Regions from separate parts of the Paenibacillus sp. MMO-58 genome, predicted to be linked through region 2. Evidence: riboswitches for the same ligand, from Rfam matches in the RefSeq annotation. Region 2 holds a riboswitch; each other region holds the start of a gene.
The links. Region 2 has a riboswitch for cyclic di-AMP ahead of WFJ73_RS31525 (C40 family peptidase). Riboswitches for the same ligand answer to the same signal wherever they lie in the genome.

Region 1 (3,276 bases), on a different contig from region 2:
ATATCGATAACGGCAGCAGGCTGCCGGCGTTTGCGCCGGAACGGTTTTCCTACTAAACGATAAACGGGGTGAAATAAAAATGGCGGAATACATAAACGGCAATGTAGCCCGGGCTTTGACGATTGCCGGCTCGGACAGCGGCGGCGGAGCAGGCATTCAGGCGGATTTGAAAACATTCCAGGAGCTTGGCGCTTACGGGATGTCGGCCTTAACGGCGATTACAGCGCAAAATACGCTTGGCGTGCAAGGCGTATACCCGCTCGCCAAGGAAGCGGTAAAGGCGCAGATTCACTCCGTCGGCAGCGATATCGGCGTTGATGCTTTGAAGACCGGCATGTTGTTTAGTGCCGAGATTATTGAGGAAGTAGCCGAGGCGATTGCTTTCTTCGGCTGGAAGAAGGTTGTGGTAGACCCGGTTATGATCGCCAAAGGCGGCGCGTCGCTCCTGCAGGTAGAAGCCGTCCGGGCTTTAAGCCGCAAGCTGCTGCCGCTCACGATGATTATTACGCCAAACATTCCGGAGGCCGAGCATCTGACCGGGATGGCCGTTCGCAACAAGGCCGACAAGCTCGAAGCGGCGAAAAAGCTGTCCAGCCTCGGCGCCCGTTATGTCCTGATCAAGGGCGGGCATGAAGCAGGAGCTGAAGCGGTGGATTTGCTCTTCGACGGCAGTTGTTATAGCGAGCTGGCAGGCAGACGGATCGAAACGGCCCGCACCCATGGCACCGGTTGTACGTATTCGGCTGCGCTCACTGCAGGCCTCGCTCAAGGGCTTGAAATCGAGGAAGCCGTTCGCCAGGCAAAAGCCTATATACAAGCCGCCATTGAAGACGGCATTATCGTCGGCAGCGGACATGGCCCAACGAATCATTGGGCATACCGCAAGAGAGGGCTAGTTGCCAGATAGTGGACAAGATCTAGTCCTAATTTCACACCTCTGATCATACATTTGATTAAGAGGAGCGTGAATGTGGTGGAGGATAACAAAGTCAAGCGTTATTATCAGCTTAAGCAAAAGCAGAAGGAAATCGAGCAGGAATTATCCGAGCTGCGCGGTGAAATTATACAGCATTGCGCCGAGCTGGACCTCTCCGAACTGGAGGTAGGCAGCTACAAGGTGAAGATTGTTTCTCAGGAGCGCAAGGAATTTGATGAGAGCAAGCTGTATGCTGCTCTTCCCGATCCCGATGTATGGCGGTTGCTTTCGAAGCCCGATACCTCCAAAATCGCCGGTCTCATCAAGCTGAATGTTATATCCGAAGATACCATCAAGGATACATTTTCGGTTAAGCACTTATTTCTTCTTCAAGTGGATAAGAAGTAACCGCAGAGAGTTAACGTAACCCCGTCCAACCATCCCTTGGGAAATTGGGCGGGGATTATTATTGATTAATTGTTGACAATATTAAGAATTGTGAGATAATTATAATAAGCTTAGTTCTCGGCGTTGCCGAGAAGCGGGGAAACCAATCTTTTGGGGCGAATCAGCCGGTTATCGGCTGTAGGGAACCATCTATCCCGAGTCCGTCAGCTAACCTCGTCAGCTTTGAGATGGGTCTTTTGCGAATAACATTGCAAACGATAGACCCTTGCTGGGTCTTTTTCTGTTTTAAAGGCCCAAAATGCACGCAGACCATGTTCATGCTCTGTGCTGCGGGGGTCTTTTTTTTCATTTTTCGTGGAGGTGGGATGGACTTCCCGGCATAGGTGATGCTTTTAATAACCTTTTGGAGGGATGCGAAATGGTACAACCAATGGCCGATAACGGTAGATCGGCAGGTCTGTCGGAGGCGGAAAGAGAACGGCTTAAGAAGCATTTTCGCGTCAATGATTATTACTTAAATCTGATTGACTGGGATGATCCGAAGGATCCGATCCGCAAGCATCTGATTGCGGCGGGCGAAGCCCCTCACGTGATCCAGGAGTTCACTTGGGAAGCTGCCGGCTGTAAGCACATTTATCAATCGATGGTTCTTCTCCCCGTATCCCATGCAGCAGAAGGAATTGCTTACATCGCAGAACATAATGAGATTCATAAGGTTGTGTTGACGGGAGATAGCCTGATGTTAGGTATTGCCAAGCTGACTAGAATTATCGAGCAGCTGCGGGATATCGAGCATATCGGCACGATTAGGCTGGATTCCAGAATGCCGGTTCATAATCCAATGCGAATTTATGAGGACCATGAACTATTAGAGATGTTAAGCCGGTTCTCGAGTCCGGAGAAGCGGATCTATTTGATGACTACGATTAACCATCCGAGAGAACTAACGTCCGAAGCGAAGAAAGCATTTAATGCCCTTCACCAGGCGGGAGTTGTCGTTCTTAATCAAACCCCTATTGTCAAGGGCGTTAATAATGACCCTCTTCTATTAGGCAAGCTGATTGATCAGCTGTCCCAGGCTGGGGTTTCGCCATATTCCTTTATTATTAACCGTCCTAATCCTTCATATCCCGAGTCTAGTCTGTCCCTTCAAACGCAGTTTTCTATCGTTCAGCAAGCAAAAGAACTAACCGCGGAGCTTGGAAAGCGGATCAGGCTTTTGATGGCCCATGATTATGGCAAGGTTGAATTGTTGGATATAGAAGGCGGCAAAGCCTACGTGAAATATCATCACTATCAAGAAGAAGGAAAAGGCCGTTTTATCATGCTGGATTGTCCTCCAGAAGCATCGTGGCTGGAGGATCTGTCGGAGCATGACGATCATATGGTCTATCTGCCTTCCGGTCAGCCTGCCAAGAACAAATAAAGGATGTTCGCAAGCTCAAGGAGAAGTAAGAAGGGATACCATTTCGCATCCCGGGAGGCTTCTGTCAATGAGAGTATACAGCCAGGAAATTGTGAACGCCCTGCAGTCTCAGCAGGAAGAAGTAAACTTGAACGATACGCAGGTTATTGTGAAGGTTAATCCGGAAGAGACGAGGGCCGGTTATCTGGATCCTTACGAGCTTCAGATTATTAGGAAATGGGCCGGGGAACAAAAGGCTGCCCCAGCCCAGCCTCCGTCGCCAGCCGAGCAGCTGCAGCTTATTCGGGATTCCATGGGATTTCCGAACCGTAATTTGAATACCGTTGAGATTTACACCGGTTACGAACGCGTAAAGCTTGGCGACAATGAGGTTGGCCTATGGCGGTACTACCCGCGCAAGTCGATGCGTAAGCCTAATAAGCCTTGTCTCATTTATATTCATGGCGGCGGCTGGATCGGCGGTACCGTGTTTGCGGTGGAGAACCCTTGCCGGCTGATCGCCGAGCTGGCCGATGCCGTTGTCTTT
Region 2 (3,276 bases):
CTATCGAAGAATTTCGAAGAAGAGCGTCCGCGTCTAGAGGTAGGTTTTATCGCCAATAAGAATTTGTTATTCCGGCTTGCTCGAAACTTATAAATTCTTATGTGGTAGCTAAGAATTGCTTCGCAATTTTAGGAGGATAAGCCATGAAAAATCATATGAGGCAAGGCTGGGGGCTCACGATCAAGCACTTTTATATCGTTATCCTGCTATTCCTGTACCAGCTGCTATGGGGGTTCTTCCTTTACCGGTTTATCGATTCAGTCGTAGCTCCTCTGCTGCGCCGGTTCCCGGATCATTCCCCGTCCAAAGCAGCCGTCCAGCTATTTTTGAGCGAAGCGCAGTTCCAGATTATGAAGACGGATTTGCTCACTCCATACCTGTGGCTGCTTGGCGGCTTATTCGCCGCAAGAATGCTGCTCTCTCCGTTATTTAACGCGGGACTGCTCTACTCCCTGCAGCATGCGACCGATGCAGGAGGAACGCAGTTCCTGCAAGGTATCCGCCGGGCATGGAAGCCGGTTACCCTGCTCTACTGGATCGAAACGATTCTTGCTCTCGCTCCTGCATGGTGGCTGCTGCCCAAGGGACTTGAAGCCCTCCTTCACAGCCGCTCGATTGGAGCCTTGCTGCAGCAGACTCTTCCCGCTGCTGGAGGCTGGCTGTTATGGGGCATCCTGCTCCATCTACTGTTCCTAGCCATGCAGCTTGGGGCGACAAGCGGCAAAACCGGCGGTATTTTCCAATCCCTTGGCACAGCCGTTAAGCATCTTCTGCCTTTTGCCGGATTATCGCTTCTCATGTGGGCGATCGGCTCGGGAATCGGATTGTTTGTCAGCGGCTTCTCCCTCGTATGGGCCGGCTTTATCGCCCTTCTTGTCCACCAAGGCTATCATCTTGTCCGTACCCTAATGAAAGTATGGACTCTAGCCTCCCAATACGACATTTTAAGATCAAAGGAAGTTTAAAATTTTCTCATAATTATAGAAGCAGCCCGCCCTGCGACCTAGTCACAGCGCGGGTTTTTCGCGTTTTTTCGGGATCGCTCGTCCGCCATTCTCCAAATAAACCAACATATCGGCTAGCAAAACCACATAGTAAAGAGTTAGTAAATCTTTATAGTGCTTCTCTGCTAGTCTGCGCGCCCTACATGAAGACTACTAACCGCAGGATACAAGCTTTTCCGCTTTCATTAGTCAAAAGGTTGCATGAGAATTATTAGAAATTGCCGCATAGAGGAGGAGATAAACGAAAATTACCGAATAGTTACCAAGTACATAAAACAAACTGCCTAATTCCTTGTACTGGAAACGGGGGAACCACCCCTGGGTGAATTGACTTCGACGTCCGAATGATTCTATCGGCGCCCGAGAAGTCATAGGGATCCTTCAACCGAACCCCACAGCTAACCTCGTCGGCATTGGAAGGAGCTTTACCGCTTTGAAAAAGGTTACAGCACTACTCCTTGGACTTGCGCTAATGCTAGCTTTTCAGGCTGGAAGCGTTTTCGCAGACTCCAAAATGGACGGCATTGTCAGCAACTTGATTGGCACGCCGTACGTTGCAGGTGGAACATCCACGAAAGGATTCGACTGCTCCGGATTTACTTCTTATGTTTTCGACAAAATGGGCATCGATCTTCCTCGTACTTCCACTTCGCAATCTGAAACAGGTAAGAAGATCGCAAAAAGCGATCTAGTGGCCGGAGATCTCGTGTTCTTCAACACGAACGGTCGTGGTGTATCTCATGTCGGCATTTATGTAGGGGATGGCAAGTTTGCTCATGCATCGTCCAGCAAGGGCGTTACGATTAGCAGCCTTAGTGACTCTTATTATGTCAACCGGTATGTGACTGCTCGACGTGTCATGGACCCTAGCACTTTTGATAAATATGCCGACGAACAATAGAATCCAGCAGCCGTTTCCATCGGGACGGATTGGCAGGATTCCTGCAATAAAGCCGCATGCAGCTTGTCCCACCGGACAAACCGCATGCGGCTTTATTGTTTCCCGCTATTCTGTTTAGGCAACTGCCGTCTGCTGCTTCCGGCCGAGCGCCAGCATCGCAAGCAATACGACAAACATCGCAATAAGAAAAGCTCCTAGAATCCAGACTGTACGGTCCGCACCATAGTTGTCCATCATCCATCCCGTTAATTTCGGGAAGATCGCCCCGCCTACGCCTCCGCAAGCGACAAGCAGACTGGTTGTCCGCTCCGTCATCCCCGGAATTAGTCCGTTCGCGAATACGAGAGCAATCCCGAACACGCCGGAGAAGAACAATCCGCTTAGTCCGACAAGAACCATCATGCCGCTTAACTGCCCAACGGCTCCCATCGCAAGAATAACGACGCAGGCCCCGGCAATCGCAACAAACAGATAGCGGATGTATCCGACACGATCCGCCAGCCGTCCGGCGAACAGACGCCCAAGGATCATCGTGCCCCAGAACAGACTAAGCGAGGAAGGGGCATTCGCTTCGGACATGCCGGAGCGTTCGATCATAATGGAAGGCAGATAATTGGAGAAGCTCATTTCCACGCCAACATAAATGACGAAAAATAACGCCGACAGCAGCAGGAACGGAATCGAGGCTCTCTTATACCCGAACCATCCTTTTGGACGCGGTTCGCCAGCTTCCCGCTCCGCCGCAGCCTTCTTCCCTCTGGCATGAAAACCGATCTTGTCATCGATTGGCCCAAACGATATCGTCATCCATAAGATAAAGGTAATGCCAGCAAGTGCCGATAGGATCGGGAATGATAATTGCCATACATCGTATCGGATCAATATGCTGGCCATCGTTGGCATCAGGAAGGCCCCGATTCCAAAGAACGTCTCCAGCTTGGTCATCGCATTAGCCTTGCCGTTCTCTTCCGCCAGATCAATGACCATGGCTCCAATGACGGATTCCGTCATACCAAATCCAAACCCGGCAAACAAGGCGATAAACAGCATCAGCCCCCAGGAGTCGGGAGTAAGGCTGTAAGCCGCTTCGCCAAGCGTCAGGAGACCAAGCGAGAGAAGCACTCCCCCTCTTTTGCCCAGCTTGGACGTAATAAACGGGGACAGCAATACGCCCACCAAAAAACCAAAGAACTGATTCATCATCCATTGCCCGCCGTCGTCATAAGACAAACCGTATTTATCGAGCATCTGCTCCATTACCGACCCGCCCACAACATGAGCTAATCCAATTACGAGATAAGACAAACAGCCAAGCGCTATTAATTTCCGCATCGTAAAAGTTCTCCTTCGTTGTCCTTCGCCAAATCCTCA
Region 3 (3,276 bases), on a different contig from region 2:
ACGATACGGGTATAGAACGGGAAGATCGGATAGCCGACATGTCCCAGCGCCCACATGATCGTCGGAATAAGCGTAGCGATAAACGTATTTTTGAACCACTTCTTGAATAGAGCAATGCCGAACAACCGGAATATCGCTTCTTCTGAAATGGCTGCGCACCAGGCCATCATCGGCATAAGCCACAGCATATCCGTATTGTAAGGCGACTGCGTAGCATCGCTGGTTGCCCAGGATCCTGCAAGGAACTTCATGGCGACCATAATGATCGCTTGCGCCCCAAGGATAATAGCTGCAAAGAGATAGGAAAGGCCAACGCTGCGCCAGACATGCTCGCCATAGCCTCGCTCGCGGAATCCCGGCCATAAGGGACGTTTTTGCGAGCGCCACATCCCGTCACCGGCGACTAAGGCGAAATAAACGGCAAGACCAACCGGAATCAGCAGCACGACGGTAATCATGACGGTAGCTTTCATCTCGGCATCCGACCGGCTCTGCTCGCCAAAGGTTGCCATGATACCGTCGAGAACATTGAGATTGTTATAAATGTAGAATACGATAAACACCAGGCTGATAAATATCCCGCGTTTAAAGGTCGTGTGCCCTCTGTACAAAATCGCGTAAATAAGCGATAAAACCAGGGAGATGAAGCACATGTACGCCAGGCTGACAACAGACAGCGCGCTGCCCGTCTTTTTCTGGCCTTCCACGTAAGAGACGTAATCGGCCGGTGCTTGGAAAGCTGGCTTGTATCTGGTGATCACTGCTTTATCATCAACAAGGCCTACTCCTATAATCAGCTCAAGAGAAGCGTCTCCAAGCGTATAACCGGTAGGATGCAGCACAGCGTCTCCTTGGTCATTGATGTATATGCTGTCCAATTCTTCCGACCGGAACCCTTTCGTTTCGGCAAAAGCCTTCGCTGACGTTTGAACCGATTGAGCATTGCCGGCAGATTGACCGCCAAGCCAATGCCAGCCTGTAATACTGCCGTTAGTCATATGTACGTAGACATAAGCTTTTGTCCCGTCCTCCAGATCCAGATTGACCTGGAACGTATCGGTCGGGAACTTGGCGTCATATTTATCTTCGAACTTTCCTAGCAGCTCTTCCTTGGAGAAATAACCGTTTGCCAGACTGTCGGTCTGATAAATCGTATGGGCGGCTACGGCTGTTTTGCCGAAATGTTCCTGAACGAACTTCTTAGCGGTTGACTCGGCTTCGCTTTTTGCAATAACTTCAGGTGTTGAGCTTGAGAACAGCTGGTCCCCGGCTGCAGGGCCGAACTGGGTAAAGATGAAAATAATTGCGCCTGCGACAGCAGCCCACAGGAATCTTTTCCAATCATGAGGAGCGATGGAAGGGATCATACAAAACCTCCATTTCGAATTCAGACGATGCTTCGCTACAGTAACAATACCACTATTAACCTGATTTATCCAATGCAGGCGAAAGTGGAGTATGGCAACGGAAAGCGATGAAATAAGGACTTGCAGCCAGTAAGTAACCCTTTGCTTTATAGCATTGCCCGTTTTTGAGCGAATTCCGCTTAATTATCGCTTAAGTTCATTTTGATCGTTTCCGTCGTTTAGGCGTATAATCGTAAACGTCATATTAATCGAATCGTATCAGCCGAGTTTCGTTTTTGAAAACGGGGGAACCAAACCGCTGTCCGGAGCAATCCGACAGCATGGGGTGAATTTCGAGCATTCCGCTTGAATAGGGCTGCCTTTCCAGGCCCGAATCCGTCAGCTAACCTCGTAGGCTGTGTGGAACAGGACTCATCTAGCATGGGAGTTCCCGTGCTTTTTTTTATGCCCAAATGTTGAAAGATCCATTAAAAGGAGACAAGAATGTCCAACTATCTCAATATTCTGAAATGGTCGCCGCCAAGGATTCTTGTCTTTGGTTTTGCCATGATTATCGTGATTGGAGCCGTGCTGCTGTCGATGCCCTTCGCCTCAAGCGATGGCTCGCGCCTGCCCTTTATCGATGCGTTGTTTACGGCAACCTCTGCGACCTGCGTGACCGGCCTTGTTGTTGTCGATACGGGTACATACTTCTCTACCTTTGGCAAAATTATCATCCTCTCGCTTATTCAAATTGGCGGATTAGGCTTTATGACAATGGCCACGCTGATTGCGTTGGTGCTGCGCAAGAGGATTTCGCTTAAGGAACGGCTCATTTTGCAGGAAGCCATGAATCAGACGAGTATGGAAGGGATCGTCCGGTTAATTCGAAGGGTTATTTTCTACTCTTTAACGATTGAGCTGGTTGGCGCTATTCTGTTCGCCGTTCGGTTTGCGTTTGATATGCCGTTGGGGCGAGCGGTTTGGTACGGTGTTTTCCATTCTATCTCCTTCTTTAACAACGCAGGCTTTGATATCTTCGGCCATTTCCGCAGCTTAACGATGTATGTAGGCGACCCGCTCGTTAATATCGTGTCGATGCTGCTCATTATTTTTGGCGGATTAGGCTTTATTGTAATGGCGGATTTGCTGGAGTACCGGAAAAACAAACGGCTCTCGCTGCACAGCAAGGTTGTCCTCTCGACAACCGGCATCCTGATTGCCGTTGGTGCCCTTGTTATCTTTATTTTCGAGTTTTCGAACAGCAATACGATGGGATCACTCAATTGGGGCGAAAAGATTCTGGCTTCCTTCTTCCAGTCCGTTACGCCAAGAACAGCAGGGGCCAATACGCTGGATTATACCCAGCTTCGGCAGGCTACCGTCTTTTTCACCGTTATTCTGATGTTTATAGGCGCTTCGCCGGGCTCTACAGGCGGAGGAATCAAGACAACAACCTTTACCACGATGGTCGGGGCGGTTATCGCGATGATCCGCGGGAGGGAAGATATCGTTCTTTTCCATTACAGGCTTGGAAAGGACCGGATCTTCAAGGCGCTAACGATTACGATGCTGTCGCTCACGCTGGTTATATTTGTAACGATGCTGCTGTCCACAACGGAAGACCAGCAGTTCCTGAAAATTTTATTCGAAACAACGTCGGCGTTTGGCACTGTTGGCCTTACGACGGGCATTACGCCCGAGCTGACGTTTTTCGGCAAAATAGTCATTGCGTTAACGATGTTCGCCGGCCGGCTTGGTCCTCTGACGCTTGCTTACGCGCTTGGACCAAAAACAGAGAAAGAGCTGTACCGGTACCCGGAAGGCAAAATTACGATTGGATAGGGGAATAGAGAGCAAGAATGAAGAACAATCAATTTGTGATCGTAGGCTTGGGGAGGTTCGGCTCCAGTCTTGGAAGAGAACTCAT

Region 1: linked by a shared signal. The riboswitch ahead of WFJ73_RS13665 (KamA family radical SAM protein) and the one ahead of WFJ73_RS31525 (C40 family peptidase) in region 2 are both predicted to bind cyclic di-AMP.
Region 3: linked by a shared signal. The riboswitch ahead of WFJ73_RS16015 (TrkH family potassium uptake protein) and the one ahead of WFJ73_RS31525 (C40 family peptidase) in region 2 are both predicted to bind cyclic di-AMP.

Annotation. Positions count from the first base shown of each region.
Region 1 is NZ_JBBCVY010000004.1:4,007-7,282, forward strand. Features, by position in the region: gene thiO (glycine oxidase ThiO) at 1-56, shown strand, start outside; gene thiD (bifunctional hydroxymethylpyrimidine kinase/phosphomethylpyrimidine kinase) at 80-907, shown strand; gene WFJ73_RS13660 (hypothetical protein) at 974-1,324, shown strand; cyclic di-AMP (ydaO/yuaA leader) riboswitch at 1,422-1,560, shown strand; gene WFJ73_RS13665 (KamA family radical SAM protein) at 1,743-2,750, shown strand; gene WFJ73_RS13670 (alpha/beta hydrolase) at 2,818-3,276, shown strand, end outside.
Region 2 is NZ_JBBCVY010000020.1:26,043-29,318, reverse strand. Features, by position in the region: gene WFJ73_RS31530 (hypothetical protein) at 144-965, shown strand; cyclic di-AMP (ydaO/yuaA leader) riboswitch at 1,276-1,432, shown strand; gene WFJ73_RS31525 (C40 family peptidase) at 1,438-1,905, shown strand; gene WFJ73_RS31520 (MFS transporter) at 2,020-3,237, opposite strand.
Region 3 is NZ_JBBCVY010000005.1:373-3,648, forward strand. Features, by position in the region: gene WFJ73_RS16010 (CPBP family intramembrane glutamic endopeptidase) at 1-1,367, opposite strand, end outside; cyclic di-AMP (ydaO/yuaA leader) riboswitch at 1,618-1,779, shown strand; gene WFJ73_RS16015 (TrkH family potassium uptake protein) at 1,851-3,191, shown strand; gene WFJ73_RS16020 (potassium channel family protein) at 3,209-3,276, shown strand, end outside.